4 regions of the Neomoorella glycerini genome follow, and region 1 is predicted to be linked to each of the others. Evidence: riboswitches for the same ligand, from Rfam matches in the RefSeq annotation. Region 1 holds a riboswitch; each other region holds the start of a gene.

Region 1 (7,750 bases):
ACGGGGTTCAGTACCCCTGCGTTAAAAAGGGCGGGACGATAATCGTCGTCTCTCCCATGGCCGAAGGGATTTATAATGAAACAATGTTTAAGTACTTGAGCAAGGCGGCACCGGCAGAGGTGGTGCGGGAACTAAAGACGGCGAAAATAGACCGCCCGGGAATGCACCGCGCCTACGCTACGGCCCAGATCCTCTGCGACCATGAAATTATCTTTGCTGAAACGCAGTTAGACCCGGAGATAACCCGCCAGGTCCACATCAAGCCCATGGCCACCGTGGCCGCGGCTCTGGAATATGCCCTGGCCAAACATGGAGCGGGGGCAAGCATCCTGGTAGTTAAAAATTCCCACCGGCTGGTTCCCATATTAGCAGCTTCAAGTTTAATTAAAATTTAAAGAGGGCTTAATACAATTATAACGCCGGGGTGCTATTATAAACTCGAGCAAAGCCCTCTGACCTCCTTTTAATATATACCCTATCACACCCGGATTGCACCGGGTTATTTTTTTGGCCCCAAAAAATTGGCATATTTTGCAGGAAAAAAGGCCCGAGTTCGACAGTTGCTAGGCAAAAATGACTGCTTTTCAGATGAAGAACCCTTATAAATCAACGTTTCCCGATCTTGGGAGAGCTCAAAAATCAAAAATCACATAGGCACACGATTTCGGGATTAAAACTTGATGGTAATGTAGTACATGCGCTATAATATAGACATGTACATAAGAACTATTTCCCGCAAAAACAAGGACGGCTCTGTTGTCCGTTATATCCAGCTTGCCCACAACGTCTGGGACCCCAAGGCCGGCTACCCGAAAGCCAAAGTACTCTTCAACTTCGGCCGCGAAGAGGATGTAGACCGGGAAGCCCTGGTCCGCCTGGTAAAGAGTATTACGCGTTTTTTGGGACCGGAAGAGGCTTTACGCACCCAGGCAGAGTTAAACGGCAGCGCTCCCCTAACTTTTGTCTCCAGCCGGCCTATAGGTGGCGCCTGGGTGTTAAACGAGCTCTGGAACCAGCTGGGTATCAACCGCGTTTTAGCCGGGCTGCTGGCCAAACGTAAGTTCCAGGCGCCGGTAGAACGAGCCATCTTCGCTATGGTAGCCAACCGGGCTTTGAACCCGGCCAGTAAACTTAAGACCGAGGATTGGGTCAGCCACGATGTTTTCATTCCCGGCCTCCCGGACGTGCCGGTGCAAAACCTTTACCGAGCCATGGACTTCTTACTGGAGGCTGCTGAAGAACTGCAAAAGGATATCTTCTTCTCCGTGGCCCACCTCTTCAACCTGGAAGTCGATCTCCTGTACTTCGATACCACCTCCACCTACTTTGAAGTGGAAGAGGAGGATAATCCGGAGGACCATAAGCAGCACCTTCGGCGTAAAGGCAACTCCAAGGACCACCGGCCGGATTTACCCCAGGTGGTAATCGGCCTGGCTGTCACCAGGGAGGGCCTGCCGGTACGCTGCTGGGTCTGGCCGGGTAACACCGCCGACATGGCGGTAATCGAGCAAGTCAAAAAGGACCTGGTGGGCTGGCAACTGGGCCGGGTCATTACTGTTGTCGACCGCGGTTTTGCTTCGGAAGACAACCTTCGTTACCTCCAGCGCGCCGGCGGCCACTACATTGCCGGCGAAAAGATGCGCAGCGGCAAGGATACGGTGGCAGAGGCCCTTGCCCGGCCGGGCCGTTACAAAACTGTCAAGGATAACCTTGAAGTTAAAGAAGTTATCGTCGGCGACGGCGAAAAAAGGGTACGATATATCCTGGTACGTAACCCTAAAGAAGCAGAAAAAGACAGACTGGAGCGGGAGAAAATCCTGGCCCGCCTCAAGGAAGAATTAGCGGCCATTGGGGACCTCAAAGGCGAACCCCATACTAAAGCCTGCTGCCAGCTCATTGCCCATCCCACTTATGGCCGCTATCTCAAGACCGACAAGAAGGGACAACCCTATATCGATGCGGCCAGGGTGAAAGCTGAAGAGAAGCTGGACGGCAAATACCTTTTAAGAACCTCGGACGATACCATAAGTGCTGAAGACGTGGCCCTCGGCTACAAGCAACTGCTTGAGGTAGAGGATGCCTTCCGCACCATGAAGCAGTCCTTAGAGCTGCGGCCGGTCTATCATCGCCTGAGCGACCGCATCCATGCTCACGTCCTCCTGTGCTGGCTGGGACTGCTCCTAATCCGGGTAGCTGAAACGAAAGTGCAGGATAGCTGGCGGAACATCCGCCAGACCCTGGAACGCATGCACCTGGGCGAATTTGTTGGTCCTGAGGGCAGGGTACTCCAAAGGACGGAAACAACCCCGCCACAGCAGCATATCTTCAAGACCCTTGGGATAAAGGAACCGCCGCAAATAATCGCGGTCGAAACAAAGGCCAGAAAGGGTCCCTAGTAACACGCGCCCAAAAAGCCGATCCCTGAAACCCTTGCGCAACAAGCTGTTGCGCTTATTATTCACCTAGCAACTGTCGAACTCGGGAAAGGCATAGATGTCGAATAGCGTAAAAGGTTACCGCTAAAGGCAAACCCCGCCGAAAGGGGGGGGCGCAAAGCCATGGGTCTAAGGCCTGAAGGCTAAGATCGCCAGGCTGCCGGTATTTTTTGCTGCCATATGTTCCAGCGTCAAGACGGGGGCGGCCTTTGGCGTGAAAGGCTGTCCTTTATTTTTTTGGGAGTTTTCTATTGACGGCGCTACGCGCACGTGAATGCCAGGAAGGGGTATAGGGTTTAATGAATAAAACCAGAGGTTTATTGTCTGATGACCTGCCGGGATAAACTCGTTAACCAGGAAGTACTGGAAGCCCTCCTGGACGATTACCTGCGCCACAAGACTTTGCCAGCAACCTATAAAAACTATCTCTTGAGGCTAATCGAAGGCCAGGTTAACATCCTGGTTCACAATCTTTTACAAAAGATTGAAGACGAGCGCAGAGGCCTGATTACCGCGGTTGATGGGGAGATTTTTCAACCTGACCGGTGAGTTAAATTGTCACAGTCCGGTGACATCCGGCCGGCGTTAGTGTAAAATTACAGTAGGCAGGAGGAAAAAGGAGCAAAAAAGAGAAAAGAGACCTCACAAGAAGAAAAACACCGTAAAAGGAGTGAGGTCTCTTTATGGTAAACGGTAATACCAGTACCGCTACCATCTTTAGTTTATTAGATGGTATCGAGAATTTCAACACTCTAGAAGAAGTTATCCTGCAAATAGCCAGGCGATTATTGGTAGCCGTACTGGAAGCCCTGGATGATGCCCTTATGCCAGCAAAACCCAAGAGATATAGGATAGCTGGCTTCCGCTACCGCACAATCACCTGCCTGTACGGGGATATAACCTTTAAGCGCCGACTATATGTCAAAGCGACGCGCAAAAAGAAAAGAGGCGAGGGAAGGTTTCTGTTAGACGAAGCCCTGAACTTACGCCAAGGAAAGCGCCTGACAGGAAGACTGCTCAAATTAGCCGTATCGCTGGCAACCCGGTTACCCTTCAGGCAGGCAGCGGAAATAATGGCCGAAGCAGGGATGGGCCAATTAAGCCATATGACCATCCATAGCGAAGTAAAACGAAATGGACTGGAACAAAAAGGACTGCAAGAAGCCCTGCGCAACAAGCTATTCGTGAGCGGGGAAGAGCCCCAAGGCAAAAAGAAAAAAGTACCGGCACTATTTATCGAAGCCGATGGCATAATGATTCCCCTGCAAAGGAGCAAGCAAGAGCGGATAGAAGTAAAAGTAGGAATAGTATACGAAGGGTGGATAGAAAAAGGGAATGCCCGGCATCTCAAGAACCCGCGGGTAGTAATGGGCATCTATGAAGATGGAGAACAATTTTGGGAAGCCCTCACCACGGAAATAGCCAGGTACTACGAGATAGACGAAAAAACAATATATGTGGTCAATGGCGACGGAGCCAGCTGGATCCAGAAGACAGCCAAAGAACAGTTACCAGGAGCCATTGTACAATTGGACCGCTACCACCTCCACCGGGATATAAGGCAGGCTTATGGGAACGAAACAGCGCGAGGATTAATGGAGATTTTAGCCAAAGGTCAAGAGCAGGTCTTTTTGGACACCATGGAAGCACTCATAGAAGAAGCACCGAACCGCAAAAACAAGCAACAACGCCAAAAAGTATATGACTACTGTCAAAGATATCGCGATAACCTGTTAGATTACCGCTTGCGGTTACCACGACAACTGGAAGGGCTAAAGTTATACGGGATGGGCGTAGCCGAAACAACAGTAGACAAAAAAATAGCCATTCGCATGAAAAAGAGGGGAATGAGCTGGAGCGAAGCAGGAGCAACGGCCATGGTAGCATTACTTATGCTCAAAGCCAATGGAGAATTAGCCGCATGGCTAGAAAAGAAGATGCCACAAGTAGAAAAGAATCCCGTTAAAGTAATAAAAGAAAAGAAGATAGTTAAAGAAGACGTAGAAGCATGGTTAAGGAAGAGAGTACCAGCCCTTGTTGGCCCTGAGGCGGGAACAGATTGGGTTAAATATACCTTGAGGCAACTAACAAGAATTAGTGGAGCTATATTCTAACCCCTTTTCCGGCTTAATTAGAGCAGGCAGTAATTCGCGAAGCCTGTCAAGGTCGCCGTAGGCGGCCGCAGGCTTTAACCTTGACAGGCGCAGAGAATTACTGCACAATACTCCGGAGCCGGAAAAGGTGTTGGATATATATGGGATTTTTATGTGAGGTCTCTTTTTGCCTACTACATCTTGACACGTACGCCGGCCGGCAGAAAACTTGACAGAAGCGGGGCTATCTGCTAAGATATCGCTACGGAAAGCGTGGTAGTGCCTGAATAACGGGCGGAAGTAGCTCAGCGGTAGAGCATCGCCTTGCCAAGGCGAGGGTTGCGGGTTCAAATCCCGTCTTCCGCTCCATATTTTTGGCCCGGGCAACCTCGGATGGGGTATTTACCTGTCCGAGGTGTTATTCTCCTGGCTTATTTTTTAATAAGGGCGGCAGGAAAAGGCAGGCAAAGCGGCGAAATAAAAGCCTGATAGTATTTTAAGCTAAATGGATGGTCATAATGAATGGCGTCCAGTAGTCGGGAGCAGGGAGGAGCAAGTAAGTAATGAAGGCAACCGTCGAGAAGTTAGATAAGCACCAGGTACTTCTGGAAGTTGAAGTGGAAGCCCCCCGGGTGCAGAAAGCCCTGGATCAAGCTTACCGCCGCCTGGTCAAGCAGGTAAATATCCCGGGTTTCAGGAAAGGCAGGGCGCCGCGTTTCATCCTGGAACGGTATATCGGCAAGGAGCCCATCTATAATGAGGCGGCGGAAATAGTTATTCCACCGGCCTATGAAGAAGCGGTGGCCGAACACAAGCTGGAACCCATCGATCGACCGGAAGTGGAAATAGTCAAGGTGGAGGAAGGCGAGCCTCTAATCTTCAAGGCCAGAGTAGAAGTCAAGCCGGAAGTCCACCTGGGCACCTACAAGGACCTCGAAGTGGAACGGCCGGAAGTAAGAGTTACCGAAGAGGATATCGACGCCTACCTGAAAAACTTGCAGGAACGCAATGCAACCATTAAAGTCATCGAAGACGAACCGGCAGCAGCGGGGGATATTGTCAGCATTGATTTTAAAGGCACGGTAGATGGTGAGCCTTTTCCGGGTTTAGAAGGCAATAATTACCCGCTGGAACTGGGCTCGGGCACCTTTGTACCCGGCTTTGAAGAGCAGCTGGTGGGTGCCAGGGTGAATGAGGAGCGCACCGTTAAAGTTACCTTCCCTGCCGACTACTATCAGAAAGGCCTGGCGGGCAAAGAGGCTATTTTCCAGGTAACCCTCCGGGGCATTAAACGGAAAGAGCTGGCCCCCCTGGACGATGAATTCGCTAAAGATGTCAGCGAGTGTGAAACCCTGGCCGAGTTGCGCCAGGATATCCACCGACGGCTGGAAGAAAAGCGGCGGCAGGAGATCGAAGCTGCCGTAAGGCGGGCCGTAGTGGCCAAGGCCGTGGCGGCAGCCACGGTGGATTTACCGGAAGTCATGGTTAAACGGCGGATCGAAACCCGCATCAGGGAACTGGAACGCAACCTGCAACTAAGGAAGATAACCCTGGAAGAATTCTTGAATGCTACGGGAAAGAATATGGATGAGCTGGAGCAGGACTTCCGGCCGGAGGCGGAAAAGGACGTTAAGACCGAGCTGGTGCTGGAAGCTATCGCCAGGGTGGAAAATATCGAGGCTACCGAAGAAGAACTCCGGGATGAAATTGAAAAGATGGCCAGGCTTACCCGCCAGGATCCGGCCGAATTGCGACAGAATCTTGACTACCTGTCTGTGTTAAAATACGATATAATGATTAAAAAGACCATAGACTTTCTGGTAGAACACAGTGTGGCCGTACCACCCCGGGAAGGCGGGGACGGGGAGACAGGAGAAAGCAGGGAGACAGGAGAAACTGCTGCAACTGAAGGCTAGGGAAAGTAGACTATCAAGGTGAAGAGGTTGTGGAAGGAATTTTTACCACGGAGGTGGGGTAAGGAATGTCAATCCTGGTACCAATAGTAGTAGAGCAGACCAACAGGGGTGAGCGGGCCTACGACATTTATTCCCGCTTATTGAAAGACCGGATTATCTTCCTGGGAAGCGCCATTGACGATCATGTAGCCAACCTGGTGATTGCCCAGATGCTATTCCTGGAGGCAGAAGATCCCGATAAAGATATCCACCTGTATATCAACAGCCCGGGTGGTTCCATCCCGGCCGGGATGGCTATCTTTGATACCATGCAGTATATCCGGCCCGATGTTTCCACCATTTGCGTCGGCCTGGCAGCCAGCATGGGCGCTTTTCTCCTGGCTGCCGGCGCTAAAGGCAAGCGCTTTGCCCTGCCCCACAGTGAAATCATGATTCACCAGCCCATGGGTGGTACCCAGGGGCAGGCCGTGGATATCGAGATCCATGCCAGGCGGATCCTGGCCATCCGGGATACATTAAACCGTATTTTAAGCGATATTACCGGCAAACCGGTGGAACAGATTGCTAAGGACACCGACCGCGATCATTTCATGACCGCCCAGGAAGCGAAAGAGTACGGTTTAATCGATGAGGTGATCACCAAGCGCGAGTTGCCCGGTAAATAGGGACAGCGAGGTGAACTAACATCATGTATAAATACACCGACGATAAGGGCCAGCTGAAGTGCTCCTTCTGTGGTAAACTTCAGGACCAGGTCAAAAAGCTGGTCGCGGGCCCTGGTGTCTATATTTGCGACGAGTGCATTGAGCTATGCAATGAGATAATCGAGGAAGAGTTAAGCGAGGACCTGAACCTGGAAATGGGCGAGTTGCCCAAACCCAAAGAGATCCGGGAAATCCTCGACCAGTACGTCATCGGCCAGGATAAGGCCAAAAAAGCCCTGTCCGTAGCCGTTTACAACCACTACAAGCGCATCAACCTGGGCATGAAGATGGATGACGTCGAACTCCAGAAGAGCAACATCATCATGCTCGGGCCCACCGGTAGCGGTAAAACGCTCCTGGCCCAGACCCTGGCCAGGATCCTGAATGTACCTTTTGCCATTGCCGACGCCACTTCCCTCACGGAAGCCGGCTATGTGGGCGAGGATGTGGAGAACATCCTGTTAAAGCTCATCCAGGCGGCCGACTACGATGTGGAGAAGGCGGAAAAGGGCATCGTCTATATCGATGAAATAGATAAAATCGCCCGCAAGTCGGAAAACCCGTCCATTACCCGGGACGTGTCGGGCGAAGGTGTCCAGCAG
Region 2 (7,750 bases), 410 kb from region 1:
CAGAGGCTGGCTGTTGCCAGGCGTTGCCGGTAGGTAGTGAGGTCGGGGGCCAGGCTCACGGCCGACCACCTGCCAAAACAGAAGTTGGAGGCTGGAAGTCGGAGGTCGGAAAACTGTGGGAACTGGCTGCGCCAGTTCCAGATAGAAAGTCCGGCGCTGTATGTGTAGCACGGGCGTCTACCCTGAGGATCTTTTTCAGTTCTTCCAGCTGGCTGTCGACGCTGGCGTCAACAAAGCCATTTTCCGTCTCAACCCGGCAGTCCCCGGCCTTAAAACCCGCGTCAGCAATTACCTGGAGCCGCGCTCCCGGCGCTGCTTCTGCCAGGAGTTCGGCGCGGCGCTGGCGGATAGTCCCGGCTGCCTCCGGGGAAGCGTAAATTATGTAATTTTGCCCCTCGGCCACCTGGCGGATGGCCTGGCGGGCGATTTCTAACACCAGGTCCGGTCGCAGTTCTATTTCCTGGCCTATTATTTTGCTGGCAATGGCCAGGGCCAGTTCGATAATTTCACCTTCAGCGGCGCTAATCGTCTCCTGGTAAGCCCTCTGCGCCTCGGCCAGGACCTGCCGGGCTTCTTCCCGGGCGGCTTCAGCCTCCCGGCGAATACGCTCAGCTTCCCCCTCGGCCCGGGCCAGGCCTTCCTGGTAGCCCCGCGCCTCCCCGGAAGCACGGCCCTCTTCCAGGGCTTTCTGCCTCTCCTCCAGGGCTGCCTCTTTGATAGCCGCCGCCTCCCGGCGGGCCTGCTCCAGGATGGCGGCAGCCTCTTCCCGGGCGGCAGTCACTTCCCGCGCGGCATTAGCTTCCATTTCGTCCCGGGCTTCCGGCTTGCCGGCCTCCTCTCCGGTATATTCTATAGCCGCTGCCACCTGCACGGGGCGCAGGGGGATCACCCTTTCGCCCCAACCTGATCCAGCTTTTTTTAGTATCCTAGACAACAATGGCGTCTTCGCCTCCCCGGGCGATGATAATCTCACCGGCTTCGTCCAGGCGGCGGATAATCTGGACAATGCGCTGCTGGGCTTCTTCCACATCCCGGAGGCGCGCCGGGCCCATATACTCGATATCCTCTTTGAGCATCTCGCCAGCCCGCTTGGAGAGGTTGCGGTAAATGCGGTTGGCCACCTCCTCGCTGGCCGCCTTGAGGGCCAGGGCCAGATCTTTGAGGTCGACTTCCCTGAGGACGCGGCGGATGGAGTTATCATCCAGGGTCAGGATGTCTTCAAAGACAAACATGCGCTTGCGGATCTCGTCGGCCAGTTCCGGGTCATCCTGTTCCAGGGATTCCAGGATGGTCCGCTCGGTGCTGCGGTCGGCCCGGTTCAAGATGTCCACCAGGCTTTTTAAACCACCGGCAACGGCAAAATCCTGCTCCACCAGGGAGGATAAACGCTGTTCCATGATGCTCTCCAGTTCCCGCAATGTCTCCGGGGAAGCCCGCTCCATGAGGGCAATCCTTTTGGCTACATCGGCCTGTAACTGGTCTGGCAGCGCCCCCAGGACTACCGCTGCCTGCTCCGGTTCCAGGTAGGCCAGGATCAGGGCTATAGTCTGGGGATGCTCGTTATAAATAAAGTTCACAAGCTGCTTGGGATCGGCCTTGCGGATCATATTAAAAGGTCGGATTTTGGAAGTGGCCAGGAGTTTTTTAATAATTTCCGCCGCCCGTGCCGGCCCCAGGGTTTTTTCCAGCACCTCGCGGGCATACTTCATGCCTCCCTGGAGGATGAACATATGGGCATCGCTGAGCTGCAGGAACTCATCGACGATCTGCTGCATGGTTGCCGGGTCAATGGAGGTAGTGTTAGCAATCTGGTAAGTAATGCGCTCGATATCTTCCTGGGCCATTTGTTTTAAAATTAACGATGATAACTCCGGCCCAATGCTGATCAAAAAAATCGCTGCCTTTTCCAGGCCGGAAAGGGCCTTCTGCCTCGCCAATCAAGCCACCCCTAATCCTCAGCCAGCCAGGCCTTGATTAGTAAGGCTGCATCCTCCGGCCGCTGGCGGATGATCTCCTTCAAGCGCTCCAGTTTGGCCTTGCGTTCAGCTTCCTGGCGTTCTTTTTCCACATCCACCGGTTCTACCGGCTGAACTACCAAGGGTTCTACCAGGACACCAGCCTGCATACCGGCCAGTAAAGCCTCGCCGGGCAGCCGCGCTTGTAAAGCTTTCTGCCGCCGGCGGCGTAACAGGAGTATGATTAACACCCCCATTAAGAGCAAGGCCCCCAGCCCTGCTGCTCCCCAGAGGAGGTACTGCTGGAGCACCTGCTGGCGCTGCTGCCGGGCCTCCATTTCGGCCGCCATCTGCTGCTGCAGGGAATTGTCAAAAGCCATACTGGTAACGGTAATCTGGTCGCCCCGGGCCGGGTTGTAACCCACGGCAGCACTGACAATCTGCTGGATCTGGTTGTTCATATCCGGGCTCACCGGACCGTTAACAGCCACCGCCGTAGAAAGCCGTCTTACCTGGCCGGGAGCCACGATGGTATGGGTCTGGGTCTGGTCCAGCTCATAGTTATGAACTGTATCGGATTTATTATAATTTCCAGTGGTAGGGTTAATCGCCTGGTATACAGGAGGTTGGGTATTGGGCGGCGTCCCTGCCGGTCCACCGGTGCCACCGGTAGTGCCCTGCTCAGTTTTAATTTGCTCGCTCCTCAAGGCGCCTTCCTTGCCCCAGACCGTCTGCTTAATTTCCTGCTGGTCGAAGTTCAGGTCGGCAGTGACCATGGCCACGGCTTTCCCTGGACCCAGGATCTGGGTCAACATGGCCTGGAGCCTCTGTTCCAGGTCCCTTTCATACTGCCTTTTTAATTCCATCTGGGTTTGCTGCTTCTGGGTTAAAGGCGCCGTCTCGCTGCCGGCCAGGCCGTCGCTCAAGACGTTGCCGTACATATCAATGACGCGGATATTCTCGAGCTTGAGACCCGCTACACTGGCAGCCACCAGCTCCATGATGCCCTTGACCTGTTCCGGCTTCAGCCGCGCCAGGGGTTTTAGTTTCAGCATTACCGCCGCAGAGGGCGGCTGCTGTTCCTGTAAAAAGACACTGGGCTGGGGGATGACCAGGTGCACCCGGGCGTCTTCCACTTCATTCATGGCCACAATCGTGCGCTGCAGCTCTCCCTGCAGGGCGCGCTGGTAATCCAGGTTGCGTTCAAAATCGGTCATGCCCAGCTTGTTCTGGTCAAAGAGTTCAAATCCCTGGCCGCTGTTTAAAACCCCGGCGCTGGCCAGGTCCAGGCGCAGCTGGTAGAGCTGGTCCTTGGGTACCAGGATGGTCGTCCCCTCGCCCGCCAGCTGGTAGGGCACCTTCATTTCCTTTAACTTTTCTACCACCGCTGCCGCGTCCCGCTGCTGCAGGTTGGTAAACAGGAGTGCGTACTGGGGCTTTAGCAGCCACTGCGCCAGGAAGGCGCCCCCCAGCAGGGCGGCTATACTTATAGCCATGAGGGCCGAACGCCGCCCGGGGGTTAAACCCTGCCAGAAATTTTTTATCCTGTCCAGTATATCTTTAACCTTCATTTTGAGCTCCCGGAAGGCAAATTTACTTGCTAACCATAATTAATATCAAAACCAGGACAAAATGCCTCCCTTGCCAGAAAGCTTTAATCTCAGGCCGGGACACCCCGCCGCTGCGCCACCCCAAAACGAGTGATTTCCCAGAAAGTACTGTAACGAAGTTAGTCCAGCTCAACTGCGGCGCATGAATATGGCCTCCAACCGGCTTGCTGCTAAACCTGCATGCGGGAGATTTCCTGGTAAGCCTCAATGGCCTTATTGCGCACCTGCATGGCCAGCTGGAGGGAAAGGTTAGCCTGCTCCAGGGCCAGCATGACCTGGTGGACGTCCTCTATTTTACCGGCCAGGTACTCCTGGGTGAGGGCATCGGCTTGCTGTTGCAGGGTGTTGATTTCCCCCAGTTTTTCCCGCAGGACTTCACCAAAAGACCTGGCTACGGCTTCTGTACCCTGGGGGATGAGCCGGGATTGCTGGCTATCCTGGAGGGGAGCCGGTATTAACAGGGAAACCGGTGTAAGAAGCATGGGAATCACTTCCTTATAACTAAATCTCCGCCTCTCACTTTAGCGGCAGCCAAGCCCCCTGCTCCTAACGCCCGATCTCCAGGGCCTTCAGGGTCATGGCCTTGGCCGCATTCAGGACGGTGACGTTGGCCTCATAGGCCCTGGTGGCGGTTATCATATCTACCATTTCGGTAACGATATTAATATTTGGTAAAGCCACATAGCCGTTAGGGTCAGCATCAGGGTGAGAAGGGTCATATACCAGGCGGGGCGGCGTATTATCCTCCACAATGGCCGCCACCTCCACGCCCCTGCCAGGGGCCTGTCCCGGTGATTGTCCCAGGGCTTCCCGCAGCTTCTCCGCAAAAACGGGTACCTGCCGCCGGTAGGGGCCGCCCCGGGGTGTCCTGGTGGTATTGATATTAGCCAGATTGTTGGCAATGAGATCCAGGCGCAGGCGCTCAGCCGTAAGGCCAGAAGCGCTGATGGCCAGGGCTGGCAACAGTTCCACTCCTCCTACCTCCAATCCACGGGCTCGTCCGCCGGAGCCGCCAACACAAACCCCCGCAGGCGTCATTGCAGTGTTTTCCTGAAATATAACGCCCTCGCTTGTTATCAGAGTTAGGGCCGCTTAGCGCCTGCCTTCATTGATCACATAGCGCAGCATAGCCAGCCGGCCGTTTAGCTGCTGGGTGGCAAAATTAAAGTTCAAGCTGTTCTGGGCCAGGTCGACCATCTCCCGGTCGATATCCACGTTATTGCCGTCCTGGCGCATGCTAGTACTGTTATCCTGGTTAACCTCCGGGGTAAGATCTGAACCTGCTGCCGGCAGGTGATAGGGATTAGTACGATACAGGGGCAGACCAGGCTCTAATCCCAGAGCCTGGCTGAGTTTCTCTTCAAAGGAAACTTCGTAGCGCTTGAAGCCGGGGGTATTGACATTGGCAATATTGTGGGCAATAACCCGCTGACGCAAAGTTGCCGTATCCAGGGCCTTTTCCAGGACATAGATAGCCGGCGTCATAAACATCCATGTTTCCCCCTTTTTCCCGGAAAAATGATTTTTTTCTCCAGCAGTTACCACTTTAGCATTTCTATGGGAATTTGGGTATCCGACTTAAGTCCTAAATTTGTCTGGGACTTTGGTCCTAAAAGAAAAACCCGTTTACCGGGCAGCTTAAAGAACCGGAAACGGTAGCCTGGCAATCATAGTCCGGTCCCACTCTGCCCGGACCTTAGACCCATAGCTTTGCGCGCATCCCCTTTCGGAGAGCTTGCCCTTGACGCCCGGAGTAAGAAAATTTTACTTGGATTCTGTCGATATTTATTCAACACGTTTTGCCAAATTCCTGCAGGTTGAGAGAAAATTAACCAAAAAAAATAGAACCGTTTCACCCCTTCAAGAACAGTCTCCTTTTTTTCTATCCCTCTAAAGATTTCGATTCCAACTGTGGTATAATATAGCCATCACAATCAGCCTGGGATCGTATAGATACGACAATCATCCTGGTAAGGATGTAGGGTATAATATATAACAGAAGGAAGGACAGAAGAAAGGGGGATTCTAAAGAATGGCGGCAGTCGAGGTTGCCCGTCGGCGTTTTACCGTTGAGGAGTTTTACCAGATGGCCCGGGCAGGCATATTAGGAGAAAATGACCGGGTAGAGCTGATTGATGGGGAGATTATAGAGATGGTGCCAATAGGGACCCGGCACGCCGCGTGTGTGAGACGGATGGATCGCATCTTTAGCACCAAAATAGGCAATAATGCCCTGGTAGACACCCAGAACCCTTTACGCTTGGACCAAAACTCGGAACCCCAGCCTGACTTGATGTTGCTCAAGCCGCGCGATGATTATTATGCTTCTTTCCACCCCCGGCCGGAGGACGTGCTATTGTTAGTCGAAGTGGCTGACACTTCGGTGGCCTATGACCGCGAAGTAAAGGTAAACCTGTATGCGAAGGGCGGGGTAAATGAAGTATGGCTGGTTAACCTCCAGGCGCAGCAGGTGACTGCCTATCGCCTGCCTTCGCCGTCCGGGTATAGAGAGATTAAAGAATACGGGCGCGGCGATCATATTTCGCTGCTGGCTTTCCCGGGACTAAACATTCCAGTACAGGATATAATACCGGGAGATTAGCCCCGGGCTTTTCCCGCCATCCCCGCACCCGTTTCTTCATCTACTTGATTAAACTCATCCTGACCTGCTGGTGCCTAGCCTCCCGGAAACTTTCTAGCTGCAGGCGCCGCAGGATGACCATATCCCCCTGCACTTCCACGGCTACATGATCGCCCGTTTCCCATCCCAGTTGTTGCCGGATTTCTTTAGGAATTACTACTTGCCCCCGGCTTGATAGTTTTGTTATTTCAACCTGCTTACTCATTGTCTTCCATCCCCTGCCCCTGCTCTCTACCTCATCTTAACTTATAGCCGCCGGTCCAGGCACCGGGATACCGTGGTTTTATTTTCCCGCCGGTAGGCCCGGGCCATTTGCCGGGCTGTTTGTACTTGCTCCAGCTCAGCCCTGGTTGTTGCTATAGCTTGTTGCATATTTTTTATATTAGCTTCTTGCAGATGCCGGCATTCCTCCCATAAAGCTCGCACCTGCCGGGAGGCCCCGGCCAGTTCCCGGCGGGTTGCCAGCGGCAGGAGCTCAACCCTTTCCCACTCCAGACCTTCACACCCCGAAACTATTACCAGGAGCTTTTCAAGCTGCCGGGTAGCCTGCCGCACCCGGGTCAACCTTTCCCTCCAGGTAGCGGCTTCTGCAATGAGATTATTTAACTCATCCCAGGCACTGGCTTGAATGACCTGCTGTTGGTGTTTTAAGTTTTGCTGCCACATCTGCATCAGTTCTACTTCCTGGTCATACGCCTCTAAAAGCTGCCTGGCCACTGTTTCTATTTCGCTCATTTTTAGCCCTGCCAGTTCATCCCTATTCTGGTGCGATAATCGTGGGTCTGGTAAATTCTTGTTGCTTCTTCCCAGGTGTCGCGTAGCTGCTGTAACAGGTCAATTACTTCATTAATCATAGTTGCGCTCTTTTTTACATTGGCCTGGACCAGATGACGGTACATGAAGTCGTATAGCTTATAAAGATTTTCCGCAATTTCTCCCACATCTCTGTTTAAGGTCACCATCAGTTCACTCAGGATATCCTGGACCCGGCCCAGGTTATTGCTTACTCCGGCATAATCCTTTTTTTCCATAGCAGCCAGCCCCTGGCGACAAAAGCGCAAGGCTCCATCATAAAGCATCAGCACCAGCTTTTCCTGGGACAGGGTCTGGACCTGGTTTTGCTGGTAGGCCTGATAGGGGTTGTTGACAGCCATTTTATTACACCTCGATTTTATTCACCTTGTGCCTAAAGGGTCGCTAGTTTAAAGCCTACAACGCCTGCCGGCAAACTACGTCAGGAAGTTAAACTTAACTTAAGGGGCTCTTCAACCCTCTCCACATCCTCGCCGCTTCCACTCCGATTTATGAACATAGTATCATAAAGTAAGATTTAATTATATTGGCGTCTTAATCTATTTCCGCTGGTAGGCCCCCAGGCCAGCAATCTGCCCGGCCAGCCAGGTCCCCTGACTCTGCAAAGCCGCCAGGGCCTGCTCCATGGCCGTAAACTGCCGCCGCAACTGTTCTTCCTTCATGGCCAGCCGATCTTCCATACGGGCGATCTGGTCGTCGATATCGTCAATAATATTCTGGGCCGCATCTTC
Region 3 (7,750 bases), 1.1 Mb from region 1:
AGGCCCTGGACCCGGTTTTACGCGGGCGCCCGGTTATCGTCGCCGGCCGGGAGGCCACCCGCCACGGCATTGTCCTGGCAGCCAGCTATGAGGCCAAACGGGGTTACGGCATCCAAACGGGGATGACCGTCCGGGAGGCAAAGAGCCTCTGCCCGGACGGCATTTTCATCCCTCCCCGCCATGACCTGTACATCGAATTTTCCACCCGCCTTTTACGCATCATGCGGGACTTTACTCCCCTGGTGGAGCCCTTCTCCATTGATGAAGCCTGGCTGGATGTCCGTGGCTGCCGGGAACTCCACGGCTCACCCCTGGCCATCGCCCGGCGGCTGAAGCAGAGGATCAAAGACGAAGTGGGCATTACCACCAGCATCGGCCTGGGGCCTTCCAAGCTCCTGGCCAAGATGGCGGCCGAGATGCAAAAGCCCGACGGCCTGACGGTCCTGGATTACCCGGATGTCCCTGTAAAAATGTGGCCCCTGCCGGTGAGGAAGCTTTTCGGCGTCGGCCCCCGCATGGAGGCTTATTTGGCCAAACTCGGCATCCATACCATCGGCGACCTGGCCTGCTTCCCTGTCGAGGTGCTGGTCAAGCGCTTCGGCGTGGTGGGACAGGTTTTACACCAGTGCGCCCACGGCGTTGACGGCAGCCCGGTGGACCCTCACTCCCTGGAAAGGGTGAAATCCATCAGCCACCAGATCACCCTGCCGCGGGACTACTATGGTTATGAGGAGATTGAAGTGGTTTTACTGGAGCTGGCCGAGCTGGTGGCCCGGCGGGCGCGCCTGGGAAATTACCTGGGGCGCACGGTGAGTATAAGCCTTAAAGGCGCTGAGTTCAACTGGCTGGGGCGGTCTTTTACCCTGCCCCGTTATACCGATACGGCTGCCGATATTTACACGGCGGCCCGGCGGCTCCTGCGCCGCCACTGGCCGCCCTGGCGGCCGGTTCGGCTGGTGGGGGTGAGCCTGGCCGGCCTGGTACCGGCAGAGGTGCGCCAGGAAGACCTCTTCGGCCGGGTGGAAAAACAGGCCCGCCTGGACCGGGCCTGCGACCGGTTGAAAAACCGCTACGGGGAAAGGGCCGTCTTTCGGGCAGCGTCCCTGACGGGGGTGGGTGTCCTCTATGCGCGGGGCTAACGCTTTGTATGAAGGCCACCGGCTGATGCTGCCGGGGCTTAAAGACCGGGCCTCGGCCACCTGCATGGGTTGCCGCTATTATGCCTTGATCCTGGGCCGGGAAGAAAATAAACCGGCCTGCCTGGCCACCCTGGACCTCTATCTTACCGGGGAACGCCGGGTGCCGGTGGAGCTCCAGGCCCGGGACTTTATCTGGCTGGCTGGCAAAGAAGCCCTGGTCAAAGCTGTGGCGAAGGTCCGGCCGGAAAGACAGGCCTGCGGTTTCTACTGCCCCAGGGGTTAGCGTTTTTCAGTTCCACAAAACCCGTGCACCACTGGCTTTCCGCAAACTATCGCCTGCATCAAAATATAGTATAACGATATTCGGGAGAAGGTGGTCCAGTGCCGGAAAATGAAGGGCAGTGAAGGCCTCGGAGCGTACGTATAAGCACATGGTCGATCTCCTCCTGTAGAGAAGATTCGACGCAGAATCCCAAAATCATCTTTTATCTTAATTATTTTTTTGGAACGGCACTAGCCGTTAATCTTAAAGAGGTTCCTTCCATAACTGCTGCCAGCTCAATCGTATCGGCCTCCAGCCAGATGTCTTTTCCATAACAAACCTCCTCAAAATGCCCCCCGCCTCTCCTCCTGGGTCGCCGCAAGATAAGGGCCCGCGACCTGGCGTTTATACGCTGAGAGGGAGAAGGGATGGAGGTAATTTCTATGCCGGGGATTTTAATCCCGCACACCAGGGAACGGAAAAATTTGCACCAGCCCATGGCCGCCGGCATTGGACCGCCTGATCTGCCCCTCCCCCACCGTGAGACCGGGCCGGCTTGGAGCCCCCTCCCAGGGAAAAGCGCTCGGCGGGCAGACCAATAACCTCCGGGGTCCAAAGTGCGGCAGGGGATGACCCCTTTTGCCCGCAACGCCCGGCGGCCCTAGAACTGGCCGACCATAATGCTGACCCCGGTGGCATAGAAAAGATAGCGGCTGGCTAGTTCGGCCAGGATGAGGAGGGCCAGGGCGCCGTAGAGCCACTGTCCCGTCAGGGCCGAACCATTTTCGCCGTACGCCCGCAGGGCCAGGAAGGTAAAGACAAGGCCACCGATTATCGCCAGGGCCTGGCTCAATACCAGGGCCGGCGCTGCTCCCAGGAGCAGGCGGGCACTCTCCTGCGCCGCTACCGGTCCGGCGCTCAAGCTGGCCAGGTAGGGCGGCAGGCTGACCAGCTGCAGGGCCACGCCGATGACCGCCAGGATGACCGTTGTTTTCAGCATGCTTCCCTGGCCTTCCTGCCGGGCCCGGTAGGCCAGCACGGCGTAGAGGATGGCCCCCAGCACCAGGGCCGTACTGTAGAAGACTATATGGGTATAGGCCGTCTCCCACGCCGGCAGGATGGTGTGGACATAGATGTTGGCCATGCTGACGAGGGCTATTATCCCGCACAGGCCGGCCAGCCAGCCCAGGGCGGCCCTGGCCCCCTCACCGGCCCCGCTGCGCACCTCAACATAGTAACTCACCAGCCACAGGACGAAGAACCCGGCCGAGAAGAAAATCTCCCGGCTGAGCCACGAGGTCTTCAAATTCAGAACAGCCAGCGGCGCTCCTACAGGGCTGCCCAGGTGTCCTAGAGAGACAATCATGCTGGCCGCCATAAGGATGCCTACCCACAGGAGAACCGGCTTGAGCCCTTCCCTCTGCTTTAAATTCAAGGCCTGGGCGACGACCATTAAACCTACGCTCATCTGGGCCAGTAAGGTGAAAAGTACCAGCGCCCATTCTTTACCCATTAGCTTCTCCTCCCATTCCTATTTCCCCAGGGCTGCATCCCGGTGGGGAGTTATTAAAATTGAAGGTTTGGTAAGGTTGGGGTCAGGCAGGCCTTTGATCTGGTTGGTACCGCCGTATTTCTTCTTGAGTTCGTCCAGGGGGCCGAAATCCAGTACCCGCATGGGGCAGGCGGTTACGCAGGCCGGCTGTTCCCCTTTGGCCAGGAGATCGCGGCAGAAGTCGCACTTGCCTACCTTGCCGCTTTCGGGGTTATACTGGGGCGCCTCGTAGGGGCAGCTCCAGACGCAGTAACGGCAACCGATACATTTATTCTGATCGACAAAGACGACCCCATCCTCCGGGCGCTTCTGCATAGCGCCGGTGGGGCAGTTCTTAACGCAGGGCGCCTCCTGGCAGTGGTTGCAACTTATTGAAATCCAGTAGGCGTAGACGTCGGCTTTAACGGCGTTGTTGCCCACCACGGTATAGCCGCCGCCGGCTATCTCATGGACTTTCCTGAAGAGCTGTCCTACCTCCAGGTCGTTTTTATCCTTGCAGGCGATCTGGCAGGTAAAGCAGCCGATACAGCGGTCCTGCTGGACGTGAAAACCTAGCTGTCCGGCCATTGGTACCACCTCCTATGCTTTCTCTACCTGAACTTGAATCGTATTCTGAGCATTGCCAAAAGCGAGGGGGTTAACCCGGTGTGATGTGAGGGTATTGATACATCCTCTGCGGTCTGTTCCCCGGACATCAGGCATAAACCAGGCACCCTGGGGAATATCTACCACCCCGGGCATAATCCGCGGTGTTACCCGGCAGGGCATGATGATTTCGCCCCGGTCGTTAAAAATGCGTACCATGTCACCATCTTTGATACCCCTTGCGCCGGCATCCAGCGGGTTTAAAAAGGCCACCTGGGGTGCTGCTTCCTCCAGCCAGGAGATGTTATCAAAGGTAGAATGAACGCGGTGTTTATAATGGTGACCGATGGCCTGCAATGGATATTTTTGCCCTTCCTGGCTCCAGGGGCTTTCCCATTCCTCAATATATTTGGGAACAGCCGGGATCTCTTTGGGGTTACCTTTATCATACATCCGCGGGTCGAAAATCTGGATCTTGCCTGAGGGCGTATCCAGGGGATGATGTTCCGGGTCACGATAAAAATCTATAAACCCTATTCCAGTTCCTTCCTTATCTGGGGAGAGTTTATAAATCCCCATCTTCTTAAATGCCTCGTAATCAGGAAAATCCGGTAATTTTTGCCGTGCGGTGTTTACCATTTCCCGCAACCAATCTTCTTCACTTTTGCCCTCCGTAAATTCCTTTTCCAGGCCCAGGCGACGAGCTAGCTCAGTACAGATATCCAGCATATTACGACATTCATACGGAGGTTCAATGACTTTATTCATAAAGATAGCGTAACCGATTCCGGCAATATGGGCCCACGTTGAGGTAGCGATGTCATTACGTTCAAAATGATGGGTATCTGGTAATAAAATATCGGCATATCTGGCACTGGGAGTCATAAAAAGATCATGGACCACAATAAATTCTACTTTATTCGGATCGCGAAGAATTTCATGGGTTCGTTTTGTATTAGCGTGCTGGTTAATAAGGGCATTACCAGCATAGTTCCAAATAAATTTAATATTACTGGATAAGCGTTCGACCCCCACTACCCCATCCTGGGGTCCCATTTCCGTACCCCGGATTATTGCATCAGTGAAAGTGAAGAAGGAGATCGTTGCTTTTACCGGATTGTTGCCTGTGGGGTAAACACCCATGGGCATTGGGGGGCTTATCATATCGAGTCCCGGGCCACTGCCTGGTTTACCGCCGTTACCGGTCATGGCGGCCAGCACCGGAATTCCCCTTACAATCTGTTCGCCATAAGCCCTTCTTTGCATACCCCAGCCCTGCAATATCGTCATTGGTTTTATCCTGGCCATTTCCCGTGCCAGTTGGCGGATACGGTTAGCCGGAATACGCGTGATCGGTTCAGCCCATTCCGGTGTTTTGGGCTGACCGTCCTGTTTCCCCAGAATATAGTTCTTATAACACTCCTGCGGTGGATAACCCGGCGGCATATGCTCTTCATCAAAGCCGACTGTATAACGGTTGAGAAATTCCTGGTCGTAAAGTCCCTCTTCTATCAGAACGTAAGCAATTGCCGAGACTAAGGCCATGTCCGTACCCGGTCGTATGGGAATCCATTCATCGGCCAAACTGCCCACGGTATCGCTGTAGCGCGGATCGATTACAATAATTTTAGCGCCTGCCTTTTTGGCCTGCTGTAAATACCAGGCGCCCCCGGCACCAGCCAGTTTCGTTTCGACAGGATTATGCCCCCAGAGTACAATTAAACGGGCATGACGCAGGTCTTTAGGGCTATTGCCTCCCAGGGCACCAAACATCATAGGGACGACATAATAATACTGGGCGGCACTATAGTTACCATAGTAATTCAAATAGCCGCCAAACAGGTTTAAGAGGCGCTGCAATGGTCCTCCGCAGGTGGGAAATTCAGCATAACAGTTATAGAGGGTGGCGCCAATAGTACCGGAGGCATAGACATAGTAAAATGCTTCATTGCCATAGCGCGCTTTTATTTCTTTCATTTTCTGGGCAATGGTATCCAGGGCTTCGTCCCAGGAAATCCTTACAAATTTGCCCTCACCCCGTTCGCCCACCCGTTTCATAGGGTATTTAAGACGGTCAGGATGATAAAGGCGTTTTAACTGGGACCTGCCCCTCTGGCACGCTCGCACCTGGGGTACTTCAAAGGTATCCGGCCCCTGATCATCAGTGCTTAAGCGTACAATTACCCCATCTTTAACATGGGCTTTGAGTAAACAGCGTCCACCGCAATTGTGAATACAGCTGGTTGGTACGATAAGTTCTTTTTCCCCTGAGGTCCTGGCTAAATTCGTGGCTGTTTTGCTATTGGCTCCTCCAGTAAGGTTACAGCCTGTCAAAGCTATGCTTCCGCCTGCGATTGCGCTCCACTTAAGAAAAGAACGCCGGCTTATTACTGGATTCAGTTTCCCATTCCCATGAAGTCTTCCTTTTTCTGCAGCGCACATGGCATTTAACCCCCACTTTTTTGTATATGATAATTTAATAATTAGGTAGTGTACTAACATTCACATTTACACACATGTTTAATTCCATAAAGAGCATCTTTTTACCTTTATATTAACCATCAAATCTACCCCTCCCCTTTTGTTAACTAATACACAAACGAATGGTACCTAACCCTGAATAATGGACAGTGTTAACATTCATATTGCTTGCCTGTTATTTTCAACAGGCGTGGTTTTTTCCCTTTGGACGCTTCATTAAAAATAACCCCTACATTTTTGTATATGGTGACAAAGGAATCTGGCGCCTTAACTCTACTGTTAACCATTTGTGGACACCCTTTTGGGGTCGTTAACCACTCCCAGAAGGTCCACCGGTAACCTAGCAATCATAGCTTATACAAGCCTTAGACCCATGGCTTTGCGCCCCTGCCTTTCGACAGGTTTGCCTTGAACATAGGATACTAAGGGAAAGTGAGTTTACCGTTGGTTTAGGGGAATTATGGAAAAGAAGAGTGTTTTTTTCCGCGGGCGAGGCATACTTTTGACGTTTGTAAACCCTCTCATTTGGCCAGCCCTTCTCCAAAGGATTAGCTTTTGTTCAGCCGGCCAGCAAGCGGCTTAAGGGATTTGAGTCTCCTTTTTCAACTACAGGCCGCTGATGCTCAAAGTTCCAGCCAGGCTGTAGTAGCCTTTGGCCGCAGCCAATAGTTCATCCACCTCAATATACTCATCGGTAACATGGGCCTGGCTTTCCCGGCCGGGCCCGAACCCGACGGTGGGTATCTCCAACTTCCCGGCCGACCCGCTGCCGTTAGTGCAGAACCAGTAGGTTGCAAGGGAGGGCTGCAGGCCTGCCTTGACGAGGGCTTCCCGGGCTGCGGCCACCAGGGGGTGCCCCTTATCTATACACCAGGCCGGGGCAAATTTTAGGCCCTTTAAGGCCCGGCCGGTGTAAGTAGTAATATCCAGGGGGGCTATCATAGCCTCGGCCTCAAGTTCCGGATCCTTAAGCCGGCCTGCTACAATTATGGATTGAAGCGGCATCAGGACCTGGTCCGGTTCTTCCCCTGCCAGCAGGCGCCTGTCGAAGGTGGCGCGACAGCGCTGAGGCACCACTGAAGCCCCCGGGTAGGGCGACGAGATGATGTCCGTCAGTTCCATTATGGCCGGGCCCAGAAGGGGATCGATGGGAAGCTCCAGATGGCGGACGGCCTCTACCAGGGGCAGCATTTTATATACGGCATTTACACCTACCCCCGGGTTGGCAGAGTGGGCCGGCCGGCCCCGGGTTTCGAGAACGATTTCCGCCCTGCCGCGCTGGCCAAAGTTAAGGTTTAGGCCGGTGGCTTCGCCGATAACCACTGCAGCCGGGCGTATTTTTTTTAAAATATGGCTCAAAGCAACTCCTTCAGCCACTTCTTCCACCACAGTACCGGTTACGTAGAGATCCCCGCCCCTATTTACGCCATCCTGGGCCAGGAAACCTATGGCACACACCATGGCGGCTAAGGCTCCCTTCATGTCGGCAGCTCCCCGGCCGTAGATTCTGCCGTCAACCAGTCGGCCCTGGAAGGGTGGGTGTTGCCAGGTCCCGGGTTCGGTTACATCCACCGTGTCCAGGTGGCCATCGAAGAGGATGGCAGGGCCCTGCCCCCGGCCTGCCACGCGACCTATCACATTGCCCAGCTCATCGATCCAGGTCTCGGTATAGCCTAAAGAAACCATCTCCTGCTGAACCAGGGAAGCAACATCCTTTTCCTTTCCGGTCAC
Region 4 (7,750 bases), 450 kb from region 1:
CCCTTGATTTTTAAGGGGCGGTGTCAAAGTTGGGCTAAAAGCAATAATACCAGGGGACCAATACCACCTTTAAGGTCATCCTTTTTGAAGGAAGGATGATGGAAAAGCTGGGTAGCAGCGGCAACAAATTGCTCCAGGATGGCAGCAACCCTGGCAAGTATTGAGCCGAATTCCTGCTGTAAAGCCACCGTACTCCCGGCGGCCAGCAGGGAAGAAAAAACGTTGCCGCGTACCTCAATTAAGCCACCGGCCCGGACCATGGCCCTGGATACAGCTCCCGCTATATAAATATTACCACCAGCCTCAACACTCATCCCTTCTTCAACCTGGCCGGCAATCTTGACATCGCCAGTGAAAGAAATGTTTCCCGAGGTGATATCAACATTACCAGGGTGCATGAGGGCAGGGAGCACACTGATAACAACTCGCCCTTTTAACCCCCTTGCCACGGGGCGGCCAGCTGTGGTAGCAATTATCTCCAAACCATCATTGCTTAAAACAGCGCCGGAACCGGCTGTCATTTGAATATCCCTGGGCTCGGGGGGCACGATTATTTCCCCCGTTACCGCCTTCCCCGGCCGCCCCACTTCAGCCGGGTGTTTCCTGGCCAGGACCATTCCGGCTTCAACCGCGGTGAAACGAAATCTTTCCCGGAAGTTCACCGTGTCTTCTTCTCCGACTGTTACTGGAACCTTTTGCTGGGTAGTAAAGAATAATTCTACCGAGGCGTCTTTACCTGGTACGGGTGGTTGCCCCCGGGCAATGGTTAAAGTACCCTCAGTTGAGGCTTCCAGTCCCCGGGCACAGGCCTGCCAGTCGATACCATACTTGATACCCTGGCGCCCCATTTCCCGGGTTAAATCTTCCAGGGTAAAAGGTTTATAGAAATCCTCGTGCTCCAGGACCTCCAGGTATAAAACCCGCGCCGGTGGCAGGTCCCGCACTTGCCGCCGGATTAATACCCAGGGTTTTACCTGTAAAAGTGCTTCCAGTTTATCCGCACTAACCTTTACCTGCCAGTATCCTTCCCGCCTTTCATCCAGAACGATTATTTCCACCCTGTCCTTCTCATTTACAGGCGTCGGTTCGCTTCGTTCTTTCCCATTTACTACCAGGCGCAACCCCGGGCAGGGAACTATCACCGGATAAGGGCCTCCGGGCGGGTGTTTTATTACCAGCTGCCCGTCTATAATGGCCGCCCGGGATGCCGCGCCGTATTCCCCGGGCTGCTCAAGGGCACCAGCCTTTAAAGATTCCATCTGCAATCACTCCCCTCTACTTTGAGGGGCGCCTTTAAGGGTTTCTAAGACGCGGAAAAAACCGATTATTTCCAGGTCATGGCGAATATTTGCGGGTATATGGGTAATTTTCAAAACGCGGTTCTGCCGGCTCAACAACCTGGCCTGGCTGAGAAGCATCCCGGCACCGGAGGAATCCATGAACTGCAAGTCCTTAAGATCTACCTCCACCAGGGGGGCCTCTTGCCTTTCAATCTCTTGCTGCAACTGGGCAACATTGCTATAATCCAGTTCCCCCGCTACCAGCAGGGTGGCCTTTTCCTTTTCATTATTTACCCTGATCTCCATGACACTCACCCCCCTTTTCCAGGTCTTTCTTAAGTATTACCAGGGTTACATCATCCCTCTGCTGCCTGCAGCCGGTAAAGGTAAATAAGTCATTTAAGATAACCTCCTGGAGTTCAACTGCATCCAGGCAAGTATTGGCGGCAACTATCTCTTTGAGGCGATTTAAACCATAATTTTGACCGTTGGCATCGCGGGCTTCTAGCAGGCCATCGGTATACAGGATAACTACATCGCCGCTCGACAGGATAACTTGTTCCGGTCGAGTACCCTGGTATTCCTCCAGGAAACCCAGGGCCACCCCCCTTACCCGGGGTACGTGGATATTACGGCCTGAAAATATTACCGGAGACGGGTGTCCGGCGCTGAGGCAGGTTAAACAATTATGCTGCTGTTCATAAGAAATAAGGCACAGGGTGGCAAAGGAACCGGCGCGATGCAGCCGCTTTCCCCCGATTTCAGCCAGCTGATTAATGATTTCTAATAGGGACAGCTCTTTCCTGGTACACGCATGTAAGATTGTACAAAGCTCCTTCATTTGCCCGGCAGCACGCATACCTTTACCCATTACATCTCCGATAGCAATAATAAGTTGATCTTCTCCCAGGGGAATAAAAGCAAAAAAGTCGCCGCCTTCCACGTCTGCTGGAATACTACACCCGGCACCCTGTATACCGGCATGTATTATTTGTTTCCCCTTGCCACCGATATCCAGGGACATTTAATATTCACCCCCGGTTACCTGGCTCTGGTCACTACAATCTAAAAGTTCTTCCATACCTACGAGCCGGAAAACTTCGGCAATCTCCGGACAGGGGTTAATAACCCGTACCTCACCTCCCTTCATTGACCACCGGCGCTGTATTTCTAATAAACCCCTGAGACCTGTAGAATCTATAAAGGATACCCCTGCCAGGTTTATTTCCAATTGCCGCTCTCCTTCCTGTACTTCTGCTGCTCGCTCCAGCGTGGCCAAGGTTTCCATGTCTAACTCCCCTTTAAGGTTTAAACAGCGCCCATAAGCGCCCTTGGTTACAGAGACTGCCAGCATAATATCGCTCCTCCTCTTTCTTTACTTAAGAAGCTGGAGAACAGATTTCTTCACCTGCTGATTGATGGAAATCCAGGACCAGGGTGGTTCCCCTGGAACCGGTAGTTAGATAAACTTGATCAGCATAATAAAGCATTAAAGTAAACCCGCAACCAAGAGAATTTTGGGTGGAGTAATGTCGCATTAAAGCCGCTTTGGGTAAATCTTTTATCTTAATTCCCTGGCCCTGGTTTTGAATAATTATCCGGATGGCCTCATCCGTCTGCCGGACCACCCATTCACCACCCGTAGCATGTTTTAATGTATTGGTCAAAGCCTCAGTTAAAGATAAGGTCATGCCGTACGCGCGGGCGCTAAAAGCCGCGGGTAGCAAACTGCATAACTTGCTGCGAGCTGAAGCTATGTCAGCAGCCTTGTTAACTACTCCCCTTGCCAGTTCCTTACCCTGGGATAACACAGCTACCATTTCTTCTGAAGTCAAAAGCTGCAGGCGCCCATTGGTGACGGCAGCCACGGCTTCCCGGTAGGCCAGCATCTCCTGGCGGCGCATCTGCCTTTCCTTTTCAATAATTTCGGTAAGATCAAAGGCCAGCAGGCCCCCTGCCCGGGAGTCAAGGGGTATACCGTGCAGGTCAAAAATCCTTTTACCGTCATCACTTACTATCACTTCCCGGCAGTGGGTTCCCCGGTGTATTGCCTGGCGCATTAAATTTTCTATTGCCGGCAGGGGCAGTTCCAGGTCAGCCTGTCCTGTCAGATGGCGAAAACGCCCCTTTTCGTAACGCATTACCTTGCCCAACCGCATGGCATTGAAAATCTCCGAGCTTTCTAACTCGGCAAGTAGTCGTTCTTTAACCAGGTCCTGTAAATGGGCGGGAACTAATTGCGATACTTGCTCAATGAAGTCCCCAGTACTACCCGTCAGTAAACGGTATTCTTCATTACCCAGACGGCTGGCTGTTTCCTCACCCCGGTAAACGGCTATGATATCAAAGAGGTGGATGTTACCCTTGCCCTTGGTCGGTACCCCTGCTACATCCAGGCTAAGATGCTGCTTTAAATAAATCCGGTATTGACCGGGAACGGGAGCTCGTGTTTCCAGGCCCAGTTCCATGGTATTCAATACGAGAATACGGCCAGCATAACGTTTTCCATCGGCGGCAACCAGGCTAATGCCTATGGGCACCGGTGGCTTCCGGCGTAAAGGGCCGGGACTCATGAAATAATCGCAATCGACACAAGAACGATTTGGGGTCTTGCGGGTACACTGGCTACACTCTTGCATACCTGAACCCCCCCTCTACTGCTCTGGCTTTAAACCAGGTTTAAAGCTTCTCTTTCTCCCCTAAAGAGAGGTTTTTCCCCCTTTTCCCTTCCTGTAACTTATAAATACTTACTATCAACTTATCCAACCAGTGACTTTGGGCAATTACTAAAGGATGGGCAAGATCGCCGTAAATCTTAATTAACCTCGCGAGCCATTCTTTTTCTACCTGGATTTGCCTGGCAAGGGGGCGGGGATCCTGGTAGGTTGCCGGTTCGTAGGTGGCCTTTTGACTTAAGACAGTTAATATGTCCGGGTCAAATTGCAATCCTTTCCCGCTATGTATTTCCATCAGAGCTTCACTAACCGCAATCGCCTTACGGTAGGGTCGCGACGCCGTCATGGCATCTAAGGCGTCGGCAATTGTTACTATTCTGGCCAGCAAAGGGATCTGTTCATATTTAAGGCCGGCATAACCGTTTCCATTCCACCATTCATGATGGTAGCGAATAACTGCTACCACCTCATCGTTGCCCCCTCTTTGCTCCACCCAGTCCGCTCCATAGTCGGTATGCTTTTTTATCTGCCCCCATTCCGCCTCTGTCAGTGGCCCCGGTTTCGTCAATATCTCCAAACGTACATGTATTTTTCCGGCATCATGCAAGAGGGCACCCCTCAACACGTCCCGGCAATGACGGGCTTCTATTCCCAGGTCCATGGCTATCCTTAAGGCAAAGTTGGCCACCGCAGCCGAGTGAAAGTACAGTACCGGCCAGTATTCCCGAATCTCCAGTAAAATTTTAGTAACCGTATCCCTTTGCACTAAACCCGCCCCCCAGCCTTCGTTCCATCTAGAAATAATAAAGGCAGCCACGAGCAATTTGCATGGCTGCCCTTTAAAAGTTCAGGTAAAATTAAAAACCGACTTTAAAGTGGCAGCCTGGCAGTCATACCAGCATAGTGGCTACAGACCCATGGCTTTGCGTCCCACCCTTTCGAGTGGTTTGCCCTTAAACACTTTAAGCTATTGGCATAAGAGAAAGATATCTCTTTGGGAACTCTGGGGGGCGGAGTAGAAGGAATGGTGACGGCAGTCCAGCGGCCACTGGACACTTTTTCCCGAAAATTACAAGGAAATTCTGGTTCCCGGAGGCGTTATGAAAGGTAGCACTGGATGGGTTGGGAGGAATGTTATTTGCAGTAATTTTAAGGAGGCTAATAGAGGGGGAGTTTCTTTCCAAATATTTACAATAAAGGCATATAATCCCCCCCCCCCCCATTGGCTATTTTTGTTTTTTATGTTAATTTTTGTTATGCCCTTTGCCAGCACAGGTATTATCCTCCAATCCAGTTGCTATAATATTTTTATATTCGACCTCGCTCAACAAATTCCTTCCCTTTAGGTAAAAGTAATGTCAATTTACCCCTGCTGCGGTTGCCAGAGGCGCGGGTCTTCCAGGGGCCGGACGCTGAGGCTGCGGAGACGTTATCCTCGACAGGGCTACAGGTCGAGTCCTGGGCCGTGGGGTCAAAATATGTTATCTTACCTTCTGGATGCCCAGGGACTTTTCCAGGTCGATAATGTGTCCCTGCTCCACCAGGGCTATTTCCCTGATGACCTGGGCGACGTCATACAATTTCAAGGCTTCCAGTTGCTCAATGCGCTGCAGGTAGCGGTTCAGGGCGTCATACTCGGCCTCCAGGTCCTGGCGCAGCATTTCCACGTTATTGAGGGAAGTCTTGATTTCCTGCACCTGGACCGTGGGGATGCCGCCCAGGTACTGGATCTTGTCACTCAGCTTTACGGCATGGTCGTGCTCATCCTGGGCATGCTGGAGCTCTTCATCGATAATGGCAAAATACTGGGGGCCAGTAAGCATGCTGGCGTGCTGGATGTACTGGATCATGGCGGCGTATTCCCAGGACAGGTCCAGGTTGAGGAGCTTGATTATCTGCTCGATGGTCATAGGGCCACCTCCAGGAGTATGCTTATACTACATAATATTAGTTTTCCTGGTAAGTGTGCCCATACAGATAAAGTAAGTCCAGGTATTGGTTTTAACCATATTTATACAGAATGCCGAAGCCGCCGCGGGGATTGCGCCAGTCGATGTTGTCGTGGGCGCAGCCGTAGCGGCAGGTGCCACATTCCACGCAGCCCTCATAGGCCGTCTCAATCCTTTCTTCCTTTTCGTTCCAGGCATAAACCCGGGCCGGGCAGATAAAGGTGCAGGGTCTGCCGTCACAGTGACGGCAGACCTCCCGGTCCTTGATCCTTAAATGAGGGTGCTTATCCGTCTGGTAACGGTTGAGGAACAGCTTATCTTCCAGGCGCATCAGCCCATCACCCTCCAGAGGTGGTAAAGGTCCCCGGCCAGTTGTATACGGCTGCGTTCGGCCGTAATTTCCCTCCAAATGCGCTTCTGTTTTTCCCGCTTGGGTACATTATCGACGGTTAAGAACTCCCTGGCGGCCCGGGAAAGGAGCTGCGGATACAGGGTAAAGAAGTGGGGATTTTGGTCAAAGAAAAAGGGGGCCCGCTGGTATTTCTGCAAGTCCTGCAAGACAAAGCTCTCCGCCAGCATCTGCCGGTAGGGTGCCAGGTTGGCCTCGCTGTAGTCGCCCTTTTCCCGGGCGGCCAGGATGGTTTTCGCTGCCAGGAGGCCGGAGGTCATGGCGAGATTCGACCCTTCCCGGTGAATCCCGTTGACCAGCATGGCGGCATCTCCGGCTACCAGGACGCCGTTGCCATAGAGTTTAGGAATGGCCCGGTAGCCGCCTTCGGGAATCAGGTGGCCCTGGTATTCCTTGCTCTCACCCCCGGCTAGCAGCCGCCGCACCATGGGGTGACTTTTCAGGTGCTCCAGGAGGTCGTTGGGGTTCAAACGGCGGCGGACCAGGCTCGACAGGAGGACGCCCACGCCCACGGAGAGGGAATCCTTGTTGGTATAGATAAAGGCTGTCCCCATCATGCCTTTAGTAGCGTCGCCAAGGAGTTCAATGGTGCAACCCTGGCCTTCGTCCAGGTTAAAGCGGTCCTCGATCTTTTCCCGGGGCAGGGCAATGATCTCTTTGACGGCCACGGCCAGCTGGTTGGTATTGATGCCGTCCTTTTTCAGGCCGGCCTTCTGGGTTAAAAGGGAATTGGCGCCCTCGGCCAGGATGACTACCTCCGCCCGGACGTCGCCCTCGGCCCGGCCAGTCCTTACCCCGACGACGCGGTCCTTCTCCCAGAGGAGGTCCTCGACGACGGTTTCATTAATCAGCAGGGCCCCGGCCGCCACGGCCTGTTCCGCCAGCCAGCGGTCAAAGCGGGCCCTGAGCACGGTAAAGGCGTTGTAAGGCTCGGCGGCAAAGGCCATACTCTTATAACCCAGGGTGAGAGCCGCTGCATCGGTCAGCAACCACAGGCGCTGCTCCACTACCGGCCGCTCTAAAGGGGCCTCCCGGTAAAACCCGGGAACTATCGTTGCGGTGGGGTGGCGGTAAAGGACCCCGCCCATGACGTTTTTGCTGCCCGGGTGCTCGCCGCGCTCAAAGATAATTACCTCCACCCCGGCCCGGGCCAGGGTGATGGCCGCCGCCAGCCCCGCCGGCCCGGCGCCCACTATGACGACTTCAAACCTTAGCGCCATCATAATGCCCCCATACGAACTTAACATCAACCAGTGCTAATACCCACCCCGAGCTGCTTTTCCAGCCTACCCAGGCCCCGGTACCAGCTGGCGGCGAAATTCCGCCGTTAAAGCCGGTACCACTTCCCGGAAATCGCCGACTATTCCATAGGTGGCTACTTTAAAAATAGGGGCCTGCGAGTCATTATTAATGGCCACAATGACGTCTGAAGTCTGC

The links. Region 1 has a riboswitch for cyclic di-GMP ahead of MGLY_RS08940 (hypothetical protein). Riboswitches for the same ligand answer to the same signal wherever they lie in the genome.
Region 2: another riboswitch for cyclic di-GMP. It lies ahead of flgB (flagellar basal body rod protein FlgB); the one in region 1 lies ahead of MGLY_RS08940 (hypothetical protein).
Region 3: another riboswitch for cyclic di-GMP. It lies ahead of MGLY_RS03385 (DMSO/selenate family reductase complex A subunit); the one in region 1 lies ahead of MGLY_RS08940 (hypothetical protein).
Region 4: another riboswitch for cyclic di-GMP. It lies ahead of MGLY_RS06905 (HD domain-containing phosphohydrolase); the one in region 1 lies ahead of MGLY_RS08940 (hypothetical protein).

Annotation. Positions count from the first base shown of each region.
Region 1 is NZ_CP046244.1:1,818,626-1,826,375, forward strand. It holds gene MGLY_RS08930 (nickel-dependent lactate racemase family protein) at 1-395, shown strand, start outside; gene MGLY_RS08935 (IS1634 family transposase) at 714-2,396, shown strand; cyclic di-GMP riboswitch class I at 2,515-2,600, shown strand; gene MGLY_RS08940 (hypothetical protein) at 2,763-2,984, shown strand; gene MGLY_RS08945 (ISLre2 family transposase) at 3,119-4,549, shown strand; tRNA gene MGLY_RS08950 (tRNA-Gly) at 4,823-4,897, shown strand; gene tig (trigger factor) at 5,092-6,444, shown strand; gene clpP (ATP-dependent Clp endopeptidase proteolytic subunit ClpP) at 6,510-7,109, shown strand; gene clpX (ATP-dependent Clp protease ATP-binding subunit ClpX) at 7,133-7,750, shown strand, end outside.
Region 2 is NZ_CP046244.1:2,233,115-2,240,864, reverse strand. It holds gene fliI (flagellar protein export ATPase FliI) at 1-59, opposite strand, end outside; gene MGLY_RS11105 (FliH/SctL family protein) at 56-937, opposite strand; gene fliG (flagellar motor switch protein FliG) at 927-1,937, opposite strand; gene fliF (flagellar basal-body MS-ring/collar protein FliF) at 1,949-3,526, opposite strand; gene fliE (flagellar hook-basal body complex protein FliE) at 3,736-4,047, opposite strand; gene flgC (flagellar basal body rod protein FlgC) at 4,112-4,537, opposite strand; gene flgB (flagellar basal body rod protein FlgB) at 4,658-5,056, opposite strand; cyclic di-GMP riboswitch class I at 5,217-5,315, opposite strand; gene MGLY_RS11075 (Uma2 family endonuclease) at 5,598-6,167, shown strand; gene MGLY_RS11070 (AbrB/MazE/SpoVT family DNA-binding domain-containing protein) at 6,208-6,411, opposite strand; gene MGLY_RS11065 (flagellar export chaperone FlgN) at 6,453-6,941, opposite strand; gene fliS (flagellar export chaperone FliS) at 6,944-7,360, opposite strand; gene fliD (flagellar filament capping protein FliD) at 7,559-7,750, opposite strand, start outside.
Region 3 is NZ_CP046244.1:700,489-708,238, forward strand. It holds gene dinB (DNA polymerase IV) at 1-1,139, shown strand, start outside; gene MGLY_RS03370 (hypothetical protein) at 1,126-1,422, shown strand; gene MGLY_RS03375 (dimethyl sulfoxide reductase anchor subunit family protein) at 2,063-2,914, opposite strand; gene MGLY_RS03380 (DMSO/selenate family reductase complex B subunit) at 2,933-3,520, opposite strand; gene MGLY_RS03385 (DMSO/selenate family reductase complex A subunit) at 3,533-5,980, opposite strand; cyclic di-GMP riboswitch class I at 6,351-6,437, opposite strand; gene MGLY_RS03390 (YgeY family selenium metabolism-linked hydrolase) at 6,626-7,750, opposite strand, start outside.
Region 4 is NZ_CP046244.1:1,371,174-1,378,923, reverse strand. It holds gene MGLY_RS06930 (flagellar assembly protein A) at 24-1,259, opposite strand; gene MGLY_RS06925 (STAS domain-containing protein) at 1,266-1,586, opposite strand; gene MGLY_RS06920 (PP2C family protein-serine/threonine phosphatase) at 1,567-2,304, opposite strand; gene MGLY_RS06915 (STAS domain-containing protein) at 2,305-2,634, opposite strand; gene MGLY_RS06910 (ATP-binding protein) at 2,660-3,919, opposite strand; gene MGLY_RS06905 (HD domain-containing phosphohydrolase) at 3,960-4,721, opposite strand; cyclic di-GMP riboswitch class I at 4,830-4,917, opposite strand; gene MGLY_RS06900 (ferritin-like domain-containing protein) at 5,437-5,865, opposite strand; gene MGLY_RS06895 (ferredoxin family protein) at 5,957-6,235, opposite strand; gene MGLY_RS06890 (FAD-dependent oxidoreductase) at 6,235-7,533, opposite strand; partial or broken gene MGLY_RS06885 (electron transfer flavoprotein subunit alpha/FixB family protein) at 7,600-7,750, opposite strand, start outside.